3 regions of the Alteromonas sp. KUL17 genome follow, and region 2 is predicted to be linked to each of the others. Evidence: predicted binding sites of a transcription regulator. Region 2 holds the regulator's gene; each other region holds the start of a gene.

Region 1 (3,282 bases), on a different contig from region 2:
CCCTGCTCTTTCAAGTAAGCCGTCGATTTTTCACAGCGAATACCACCGGTGCAGAACATAGCCACTTTTTTATTTTTTGACGGGTCGAGCTCTTTCGCTACGTATTCAGGAAACTCACGAAACGTTTCGGTTTTAGGGTCGATAGCGTGTTTGAACGTACCAATTTCAATTTCATAACCGTTTCGCGTGTCAATAACCGTAACATCTGGGTCGCTAATAAGTGCGTTCCAGTCTTTAGGTTTTACGTAAGTACCAACGGTTTTGCGAGGGTCAATACCCTCAACGCCCATGGTCACAATTTCTTTTTTCAGTTTTACCTTGGTGCGATAGAACGGCTGTTCATCGTGAAGAGATTCTTTGCAAGAAATAGGATTAATACGCTCGTCGCTGTTTAAATAAGCAAGTAATGCGTCGATACCTTCGCGGGTACCAGAAACCGTACCGTTTATCCCTTCGTGGGCAAGAAGAAGTGTACCTTTGATGCCATTAGTTTCCATTGTTTCTAGAAGCGGTTGGCGGATTTCTTTGAAGTTTTCAAGCGCAACAAATTTATACATTGCGCATACAATATATTTAGACATATTTTAACCTTTGCTGATTGGAGCGTAAGACCAGTGCAAAAATGCGGCGCGCAATATAACAAAAAGGAATGATAAAAACTAGGGCGGATACGAATTAGCGCTCCTACGTCAACCCAAACTTGGCACGCAACAACGAATTGAAATAACTGCTATGCAATTTTCTCAAAAGATGTGAAGTGTGACGAATTTTCTTGTTGTGAATGGTGTTCTTTATCTTGTGATGAGAGGATATCGTATAGCATCGTATTATCTTCCTTCACGGTGTTAGCGTATTCCTTTTTCAACCGCTTTTGTGTTGCCAAACTACAATTATCTACTACATCGTCGGGTAGACGTTTAGCATCATCAGTTTGTGAAAGTGGAGAGGGATTCATACTTAAATATAACCTTGCTGCCGCATAGTCTTGAGATACTAACTCAGACAAAACGCGCATTCTGCCCCATTCGCTTTCATTAGCGGCTAGCGATGGCCTTCTATAATAATTTAACGATGCAAGCTTGGATTCGATGCTGCTTTTATCGTCAGATTCTGACGCTACCGCTTCAATTTCAAATGGCTCGGCAACACTATGTTGCTGCATAGCAAGATATAAAGAGAACAACGCTCCCTGCGCAGATGCTTTAGCAAGCACACCACTGCGCTCCCAGTATATACTGGGGTCAATAGGTATTTGCTCACGAGCTTCGACAGTTTCTTGCGACATTCTTATTTACAACTTCATATGTATACTTATGTTTTCGGCAAGATAATGTTTTTCTTAAGCTTATTATCTAAAATTAGATATACTCCTATAAAGTAATCGCGCGCTCATTCATGGATTTGAAATGCAATTTAGCAACAAACAAGTACTGATTGTTGAAGACCAACGCCCTTTCCTTCTTTTATTAAAGGGGCTGATGCATTCGATGGGCGCATCTGATGTAGTTACGAAGTCATCTGCTGAACAAGCGGTATCACTATGTAAAAAGCATAAGTTTGATATTGTAATTTGTGATCTACACTTGGGAGCTGACAACAAAAATGGCTATGAGCTCATTGAAGAGTTGCGTACTCGAAGGCTTATCAGTCCCACATCGGTGTTCATTCTGATAAGCGCAGATAGCGCTCGACCGGTAGTGTTGGGCAGTATTGAACGTAGACCCGATGATTTTTTAATTAAGCCCTTTTCTCAAGTTCAGCTGAAGTCTCGTATTGTTCGTGCGTGGCAAAAAAGACAGTTTCTCCAGCAAGCGTTTAGTCTCGTTGAACAGGGTGAAATAAACAGTGCGATCGACCATATCGAAGCGTTACTTGACGCCCCTTCCCACTATAAAGGTCACTGTGAACAGCTATTAGTCGAGCTATACTGGCGTATAAAGCAACCCGATAAAGCGCTAGATGTGTTACGTGACTACATTGACGGAAAACCCGTGCTGTGGGCGCAAATAGCTATTGGAAAAACTTACTTGCTTTTAAAGGAATATGAGAAAGCGATTTCAATTGCCAAGAGAACGCTAAAGCGTAACCGGTTCAATGCAGACGCCCACGATATTCTTGCGCAAGCACACCAAGCCACCACAGCTGGCGACAAAGCACTAGATGCAATAAAAGAAGCAATAAAACTGTCGCCCTACTCCCTACCCAGGCATTTCAAAGCCTGTGAAATAGGTCGGTTAAATGACGATTTAGTGCTGGCAGCGAGTTCAAGCCAAGCGATCTGGGATTTATCAAAACGAACCGTTCACAAAACAAGTTTACACTGGTGCGGTATTATCCGAAGCCTTTTAGATGTCGCAGAGTTTGCAGACGACAAGCGCCAGCGCAATAAGTATCAGCAAGAAGCATTACTTACCCTGCAACGAGGAAAGTTTGATGAACATCTTCAAAAAATGGACAGAGATTTTGACGTAGATATATTTGGTACAATCGTAAACGCTAGAATTAGCGCTATAGACGGCAAACTGATTGATGCCAAACGCCACTTAACAACGTCACAAACACTTCTTGACGATAAGTACACGGAAGTCCCTACCGCGTTTATCCCTGACAGTATTAACGTTATGTATAAACTGGGTGAGTTTGATGATGCGCTACAGTTGAATGCACTTTTGACTTCAAGACAGGATGAGCTCGACCAAAACAGTCTAAACATGCTTGATGCGCAAGCCCTCAATGCTCAGAAAAACTTAGCCAGTTATCAACAGTTCAACCGCGAAGGCATTCAACACTATCAGCAGCAAGATTACGAACGTGCTAAAGCTTCGTTTGCCCTTGCTCAAGGCTTTGCTCCTGTAAATACAGGGGTTGCGCTTAATCTATTGCAATGTCTTCTACAAATTGCAATCAAAGAAGATAAAGCCGAAATGAAACTCATTAATGAGTGTAAGCGGCTGTTTAAATTGATTGACGATATGTCACTTAAGGCGCCTTACAAAGAAAAATACACCAACCTTAGAGATGAACTCTCTAAATATATTGGCTTTTGAATTAGAAAACTGGTGAGCTATGAGATTGAGATTGTTAGTTTTTTTACTGTTCGAAATTTTAACCAGCGAGGCCAAAGTATTACTAACTAATCCATAAAATTATCAACCGTTTCGATTAGCTCATCCACGTTTTCAATCAGTGTTTGACGCTGTTTCTCTGAAAGAGTTGAAAATATCTCCGCCAGTAGCGTTGCTGTCACAGTCATATTATGAGCACTACTTTGCTTGTACACAT
Region 2 (3,282 bases):
GAGAAAAGCGCAGACTAGTGAAGAACTTGCGGATTTATTATTCCAACTTCGTCATAAGCGACTAGTATTGATTGATACGGCTGGATTTAGTCAAAGAGATAGTCGATTAATTAAACAAATTAAGCAGTTTGATAACGGACAAATGCCAAATGTTAAAAAATATTTGGTAGCGCAAGCAAATACGCAATATCCTGCTTTGCAGAGAATCATTCAAGCGTATGATGATATTGAACTAAGTGGCTGTATTTTCACAAAGTTAGATGAGTGCTACTCTTTAGGAGAGGTGCTTAGTGCAGCGGTTGAATACCAATTACCGGTTAGTTATGTCACCGATGGTCAAAAAGTACCTGAAGACATTAAGATTGCAGAAGCGAAATCTTTGGTTTCCGCTGCTGCAAAGCTTTATAAAAAGTACGGTTTGAATCATACTAGTGGTAACAACGCAATTAAAACAGCATAAGCAGTATGATTGACGACCAAGCGAGTAGCTTAAGAAAAATGAAGCAATCACGGTTAATCAAAGTAATCGCCGTCACCGGTGGCAAAGGTGGCGTAGGTAAAACAAACATTACATTGAACACCGCTATCGCCATGGCGAAGCAAGGTAAACGTGTAATGGTTCTCGATGCGGACCTCGGTCTTGCTAACGTAGACGTTATGTTAGGTTTGCGTGTTGAGAAAAACTTATCCCACGTGCTTTCCGGCGAATGTACACTTGATGAAGTATTAGTGACCGGTCCGCACGGAATAAAGATTGCCCCTGCCACATCAGGCACGCAGTCGATGGCAGAATTGTCGCCAACGCAACACGCTGGCCTAATTCGTGCCTTTAGTGAGCTGCGCTCGCAAATTGACGTGCTTATCGTTGATACAGCGGCAGGTATTTCAGACATGGTGTTGAGCTTTTCAAAAGCCTCACAAGACATCATGGTCGTTGTGTGTGACGAGCCTACTTCATTGACAGATGCGTATGCATTGATAAAAATTCTGAATAGAGAGCACGGTGTTTTCCGCTTCAAAGTTGTGGCTAATATGGTGCGCGACGTGCGAGAAGGCCAAGAGCTATTTAGTAAATTAAGCAAAGTGACAGGGCGTTTTTTAGATGTTGCACTAGAATTAGTGGCGACAGTACCGTTTGACGAGAACATTCGTAAAGCAGTGCGTAAACAAACAGCCATTGTCGATGCTTACCCAGGTTCACCGGCAGCCGTTGCAATAACACAGTTGGCGAGTAAAGCCTTAACATGGCCTATTCCAGCGCAGCCAGGTGGCCATTTAGAGTTTTTCATTGAACAATTAGTTGCAGAAAAAGCCGTAGGAAGTCAGCGTTGAACAGCAAGGCAGCCGCTTATCAACAACAAACCGATAAAGCGCAGTTAGTCGAAAGACATGCGCCATTGGTTAAGCGTATAGCGCATCACTTGATAGCGCGATTGCCGGCTAGTGTTCTTGTAGACGATTTAATTCAATCAGGCATGATTGGATTATTAGAAGCCGCGCGAAACTTTGATGGTTCAAAAGGAGCCAGCTTTGAAACGTTTGCCGGTATTCGCATTCGCGGTGCTATGCTAGATGAAATTCGCAAAGGGGATTGGACACCGCGTTCAGTCCACCGAAATGGTCGAGCGATCACTGAAGCAATTTCGCAAGTAGAAAGCGAAACAGGCCGCGATGCTAGAGATTCTGATATTGCTGATAAGCTTAATGTAAGCTTGCAGGACTATCACCAAATGCTTAATGAAGTAAATGCCGGAAAGCTGGTAGGTATTGAAGATTTAGGTGTGTCAGAAGATGTTATTTCGACAGAGCAAAATCGAGGTAGCGACGCACCACTGGAAGATTTGATGCAAGGCGCTTTCCAAAAAGCGCTTGCCCATGCAATTACGACATTACCTGAAAGAGAAGCGATTGTACTTTCGCTGTATTATGATGAAGAGCTGAACCTAAGAGAAATTGGTGAGGTTCTTGATGTAAGTGAATCGAGAGTCAGTCAAATTCACAGTCAGGCCATGTTAAAACTCAAATCACGAATGAAGTCGTGGCAAGCTGACGAAGAATAGAAATTAATAACAATTAACCCCTCACTGGAGGCTATTTTGGACAAAAGCATGAAAATTCTCGTGGTCGATGATTTTTCTACCATGAGACGTATCATCAAAAACCTACTTAAAGATTTGGGTTTTTCCAACATCCAGGAAGCGGATGACGGAAGTACTGCATTGCCTATGTTGCAGCAAGGTGATTTCGATTTCGTAGTTACCGATTGGAACATGCCTGGAATGCAGGGTATTGACTTGCTTCGCGCGATTAGAGCCGATGACAAGCTCAAGCACCTACCAGTACTTATGGTTACTGCTGAAGCGAAGAAAGAGCAAATTGTTGCCGCTGCGCAAGCAGGTGTTAATGGCTACGTTGTTAAGCCGTTCACTGCAGCAACACTTAAAGAAAAATTAGATAAAATATTCGAACGTTTAGGTTGATCCAGACGCTCACCAGAGAAATGAGGTTTACTGGATGTCAACGAATGTAAACGTTCCAATTTCGTTGGAAGAAGCAAAACAGCTTGTCACCTACCTTGAAGAGGGTGACAACGCTTCAGCCAATGCCCTATTAGAAGCGGCCTCAATGAAAGAAAACGTTGAGTTATTTGCCGAAGTAGGGAAACTGACGCGTCAGCTCCATGACGCGCTGAATAATTTCCAAATAGACGACCGCATTAAAAATCTCGCGACCGATGATATTCCCGATGCACAATCCCGCCTAACCTACGTAATTGAAGAAACTGAAAAAGCTGCTAATACTACTATGGATGCCGTTGAAGCGAGCATGCCTATCGCTGAAATGCTGTCGGCGCGCATCGAAAAGGTTATGCCTGAGTGGAAGAAGCTGATGAATCGCCAAATAGAGTTGGGTGAATTCAAGGCTTTATGCGCAGACTTAGACGAATTGTTGGAAGAAGGTTCGGCACAGTCAGCTAAACTTACACAGTTACTTACAGAAGTATTGATGGCTCAAGGTTATCAAGACTTAACTGGTCAGGTTATTCGCCGCGTTATCGACTTGGTTAAAGAAGTGGAAGACAGCTTAGTTAACATGCTTACCATGTTTGGTGAACGCGACGGTGCAGAACAAACTAAACCATCCAGCGTTAAGGCCGATAAGGTTGATGGTGTAGAGGCAGAAGGCCCTATCATTGATGCCGATAAGCGCGACGACGTCGTGTCAGGCCAAGATGATGTAGATGATCTTCTGTCTAGCTTAGGTTTTTAGGGGAGCGGGCGC
Region 3 (3,282 bases), on a different contig from region 2:
CCAACCTCGTCGTTGACCTAATAGTGGGGGCTTGATTTTGTCGACAAGCGGAGACCAGAGGAAATTAAAAGAGTATGTCGCGAAAATAATGCCGAATAAGCCGATGGCCGAGCGAGACAAACCTTCATCTTTGAGCCAAGCAGATAGCACTGAACCAATCATGATCCAAGGGAAGCCACTGGAAATGCCGAAAAGAAATATACTGAGGTATCGTTTGTCGTTAAACGTTTTTAAAGCGTTGAGCAAAACTGCGGCCTTAGGCAAGAATACAAAAGCATATTGAGCCATGAACCACAGTGAGAAGCAATAACGCGTTGAAGTGAAAGTTTTACTATGGACGAATGCCTACGCAGTCGAGTGGGCAATGACCCAAACCTTCAAGGAAATTCACGCAGTTATTTAGTTCATCTACAAGAAACTGGTCGTTAATTAGCTTGTCTTCATTCCAATAATGCACTTGATGAAGTAAATGCCAAAAAACCCGTTCTTTTTGTGTATAGGGCTGCGTTAAGGTGTAATCAATTTGCCCCCATTCTTCCATACTATCCCAAAAGAATAGCTCGATCTCCTCGATAGGAAGCTCTCCTTGCCAAAATGCTCTCAAATAGAAACACAGCTGCTTTGCTTTGTTATCTACGAAATCTTGAACACTCACAAGTAACTCAACCGTTTATGTTTGCTAAAAGTATTATAGTTCATAACAATCTTACTGCTTAGGACAGAGGCTTGCTATTTACACCATTAAATTTAGGTAATTGTTTTGGATACTAATTTAGCGTAATCGGTTAATTATCGAATTACCAGCCTAGGTGGCGAGTCCAACCAATAGTACTATTTGCAACTATCTGAATATGAGGGGATTTCTGAAACTCCTTTATACTAAAGGCTAATAAATTGCTGGGAATAATTATTTGTCGATAGTGCATCTTTAGTGCGTTTTTTGCGCTAATCTTTCGCTTTTGCGTGGTACTGTTCGCCCAGTCGTTAAATCCACTTAGTGACAGATCCAATATTGGAAAGCTGGACTGCGCTATATTATCTATAACTAATGTGTTCGTTGATTCTTCTGGCCAAAAAGGTGAAATGGCTACGAAAGTGTCTGGATGAAGTTGAGGCTGTTGCTCTACGACGGACAAGTAAGTTGTGGCCAGCATGCCTTGTGCAATGACCATACGGTAGCCTGAATTGTCTTGTAAATAATTATTCAATGCATTGAGTTGTAAACCCAGCGCTGAAGTTGCAGATTCAAAATTGAGATATTGCGTAAGTTGATTACTTCTGGGGTGGATATTTTGGGCTGACATAGACGTAGTTTCAGAGTCTGACATGTCGGTGTTTGTAGATTCAGCAGGTTGGTTTTGCTGGGAAGTGACATTGACCGGCAAATTAAACGGACTTATCACTACATTCCAGCCTTTTTCAGCAAGCATGTTGGCAAGGCTATTTCCCTGCGCGAGCGTAAGGCTAGAGGGAAAAGGCTCTGTGAGTATGATAGCCACACCCAAAGATAATGGTGTTTGCGCTTCAATTTCAATAATTGGGGATTCAACTTCTCCAATCATCAAAGGTTTCACTTCTCCAGGCAGATAGGCGTGACTAACATCTGTGAAAAAGTCACAGTGAGCTGTCATAGGCAATAGCGAAACAATAACAGCAAATGTTAAAAGGAGAGCGTGCCTTTTCATAAAATGTGGTTTGCCTTTACCTTAATCTGGATCTATTCAGCCTGGACAGCATCAAATTAATTCGTACATCAAACGTTATACGAAGGTTATCGGCAGGGTGCGTAAAAACTAAAATGGAGTCTATTGATAAAGTTGAGTAGCGTTAGAACGCTACTCAATACTTTCTGAGAGCGGCTTTGGGCAAAACGGACTAAAAGGGATGGCGACATTAAAGTGCAGCCAATGCCCAAGTGTCGGGTGCGAAAGACTCAAGCTTTCAGCATGAAGCTGTAAACGAGGCGCCATGGATAACGCTTCTTCATGGGCATAGAGTCTATCTCCCAAAATAGGGTGACCCAAAGCAAGCATATGTACTCGCAGTTGGTGAGAGCGACCGGTAATGGGATAAAGGGCAACGAGAGAATAGGGTCGCTCTTTTTCATCCAGTGTGCGCTCAATGACGTCAAAGTGCGTTACGGCTTTTTTACCGCGCTCGAAGTCTACCATTTGCTTTGGCCTGTTTGGCCAGTCGCAAATAAGGGGAAGGTTAACCTCTCCGCTGTCTTGTTCTACATGTCCATGAACTCGGGCGAAGTAGCGCTTTTTAGTTTGACGTAACTCAAACTGTTTCGAGATATGGCGATGGCTGTCTTTATTAAGCGCCAGCACCAAAATACCCGAAGTCGCCATGTCTAAGCGATGCACTACTGTGGCGGTGGGATACACTCGGTTAACCCGGCTAATTAGCGAGTCGCGGTGCTCCAATGCTTTGCCCGGAACGCTCAATAGCCCGCTAGGTTTATGCGCAACCACCATGTCCTCATCTTGATACAAAATATCAAGATAAGGTGTCATCGGTGGGTTATAAACAAAACTTGGGTTCGCCATTATGTACTCGTTACTTCACAGTCGCTTTTGAATGTTTAACCTTTCGAGGTTACGGGTTATTTACCACAATACGAATGGCGTCCAGCTGAACATCTGCATCCTGAATAACTTTATCAAGGGCGTTCATTTGCGTTTCAATAAACTCAATTTCGCTGTCACGTACTGCTGGGTTACGCTTTTGAAGATCGCGCAAGCGCTGTATTTCTTCGTTAAGCGTGCTGTGCATGCTGTTAAGTGCGTCGTGTTGCTTTTGGTTAGCTTGCTGATGGGCAAGCTTACGCGCCTTTTCAATGGCAAGCTCAAGCGGCTGTTGCAAGGCTTTTAGAAGCTGAGCCGAGATCTTACGTCCAATCTTACGCTTAACGTCGAAGCTTAATTCAGACGGGTTTCCTTGCGCATCTAGACACACTCGCACGGGCGTTTGAGGTAAGAAGCGACCCAACTGAAGCGCTTTAGGCGCTTGCGCTTGCAGCACAAACAACGCCTCAACCCAATAAGCGCCTTTTGGCAAAGACGGCTCGGCAATGAAGCCCATGCTGCTCTTTCCGTGTACGTCGGTGAGTACTACGTCCATGGCGGTATGCACAAGTGGATGATCCCAGCTTAAAAACTGCACGTTTTCTAGCGTAGTGGCAACACGGCGCTTGTAAGTGACTGTCATGCCTTCTGGGTCAAGACCTGGAAGCTGGCTCACCATCGACTCGGTTGGCATAAGAATAAAGCAGTCATT

Evidence for each region. Region 2 encodes FliA, which starts transcription of late flagellar genes. Its sites were predicted from a motif close to CTAAAGNTNNNNNNNNNNNNGCCGATA; they were not measured.
Region 1: the regulator FliA is predicted to act here: its motif matches at 1,318-1,344, upstream of KUL49_RS04150 (VC2046/SO_2500 family protein).
Region 3: the regulator FliA is predicted to act here: its motif matches at 1,773-1,799, upstream of KUL49_RS09015 (DUF3530 family protein).

What each region holds. Positions count from the first base shown of each region.
Region 1 is NZ_BJKJ01000003.1:193,559-196,840, forward strand. Features, by position in the region: gene KUL49_RS04145 (rhodanese-related sulfurtransferase) at 1-581, opposite strand, end outside; gene KUL49_RS04150 (VC2046/SO_2500 family protein) at 731-1,285, opposite strand; gene KUL49_RS04155 (response regulator) at 1,407-3,047, shown strand; gene KUL49_RS04160 (DUF6279 family lipoprotein) at 3,134-3,282, opposite strand, start outside.
Region 2 is NZ_BJKJ01000010.1:87,188-90,469, forward strand. Features, by position in the region: gene flhF (flagellar biosynthesis protein FlhF) at 1-460, shown strand, start outside; gene KUL49_RS10920 (MinD/ParA family protein) at 466-1,332, shown strand; gene KUL49_RS10925 (RNA polymerase sigma factor FliA) at 1,329-2,060, shown strand; gene cheY (chemotaxis response regulator CheY) at 2,097-2,480, shown strand; gene KUL49_RS10935 (protein phosphatase CheZ) at 2,515-3,270, shown strand.
Region 3 is NZ_BJKJ01000008.1:28,456-31,737, reverse strand. Features, by position in the region: gene KUL49_RS09025 (MFS transporter) at 1-288, opposite strand, end outside; gene KUL49_RS09020 (hypothetical protein) at 332-655, opposite strand; gene KUL49_RS09015 (DUF3530 family protein) at 798-1,685, opposite strand; gene rluA (bifunctional tRNA pseudouridine(32) synthase/23S rRNA pseudouridine(746) synthase RluA) at 1,836-2,552, opposite strand; gene rapA (RNA polymerase-associated protein RapA) at 2,602-3,282, opposite strand, start outside.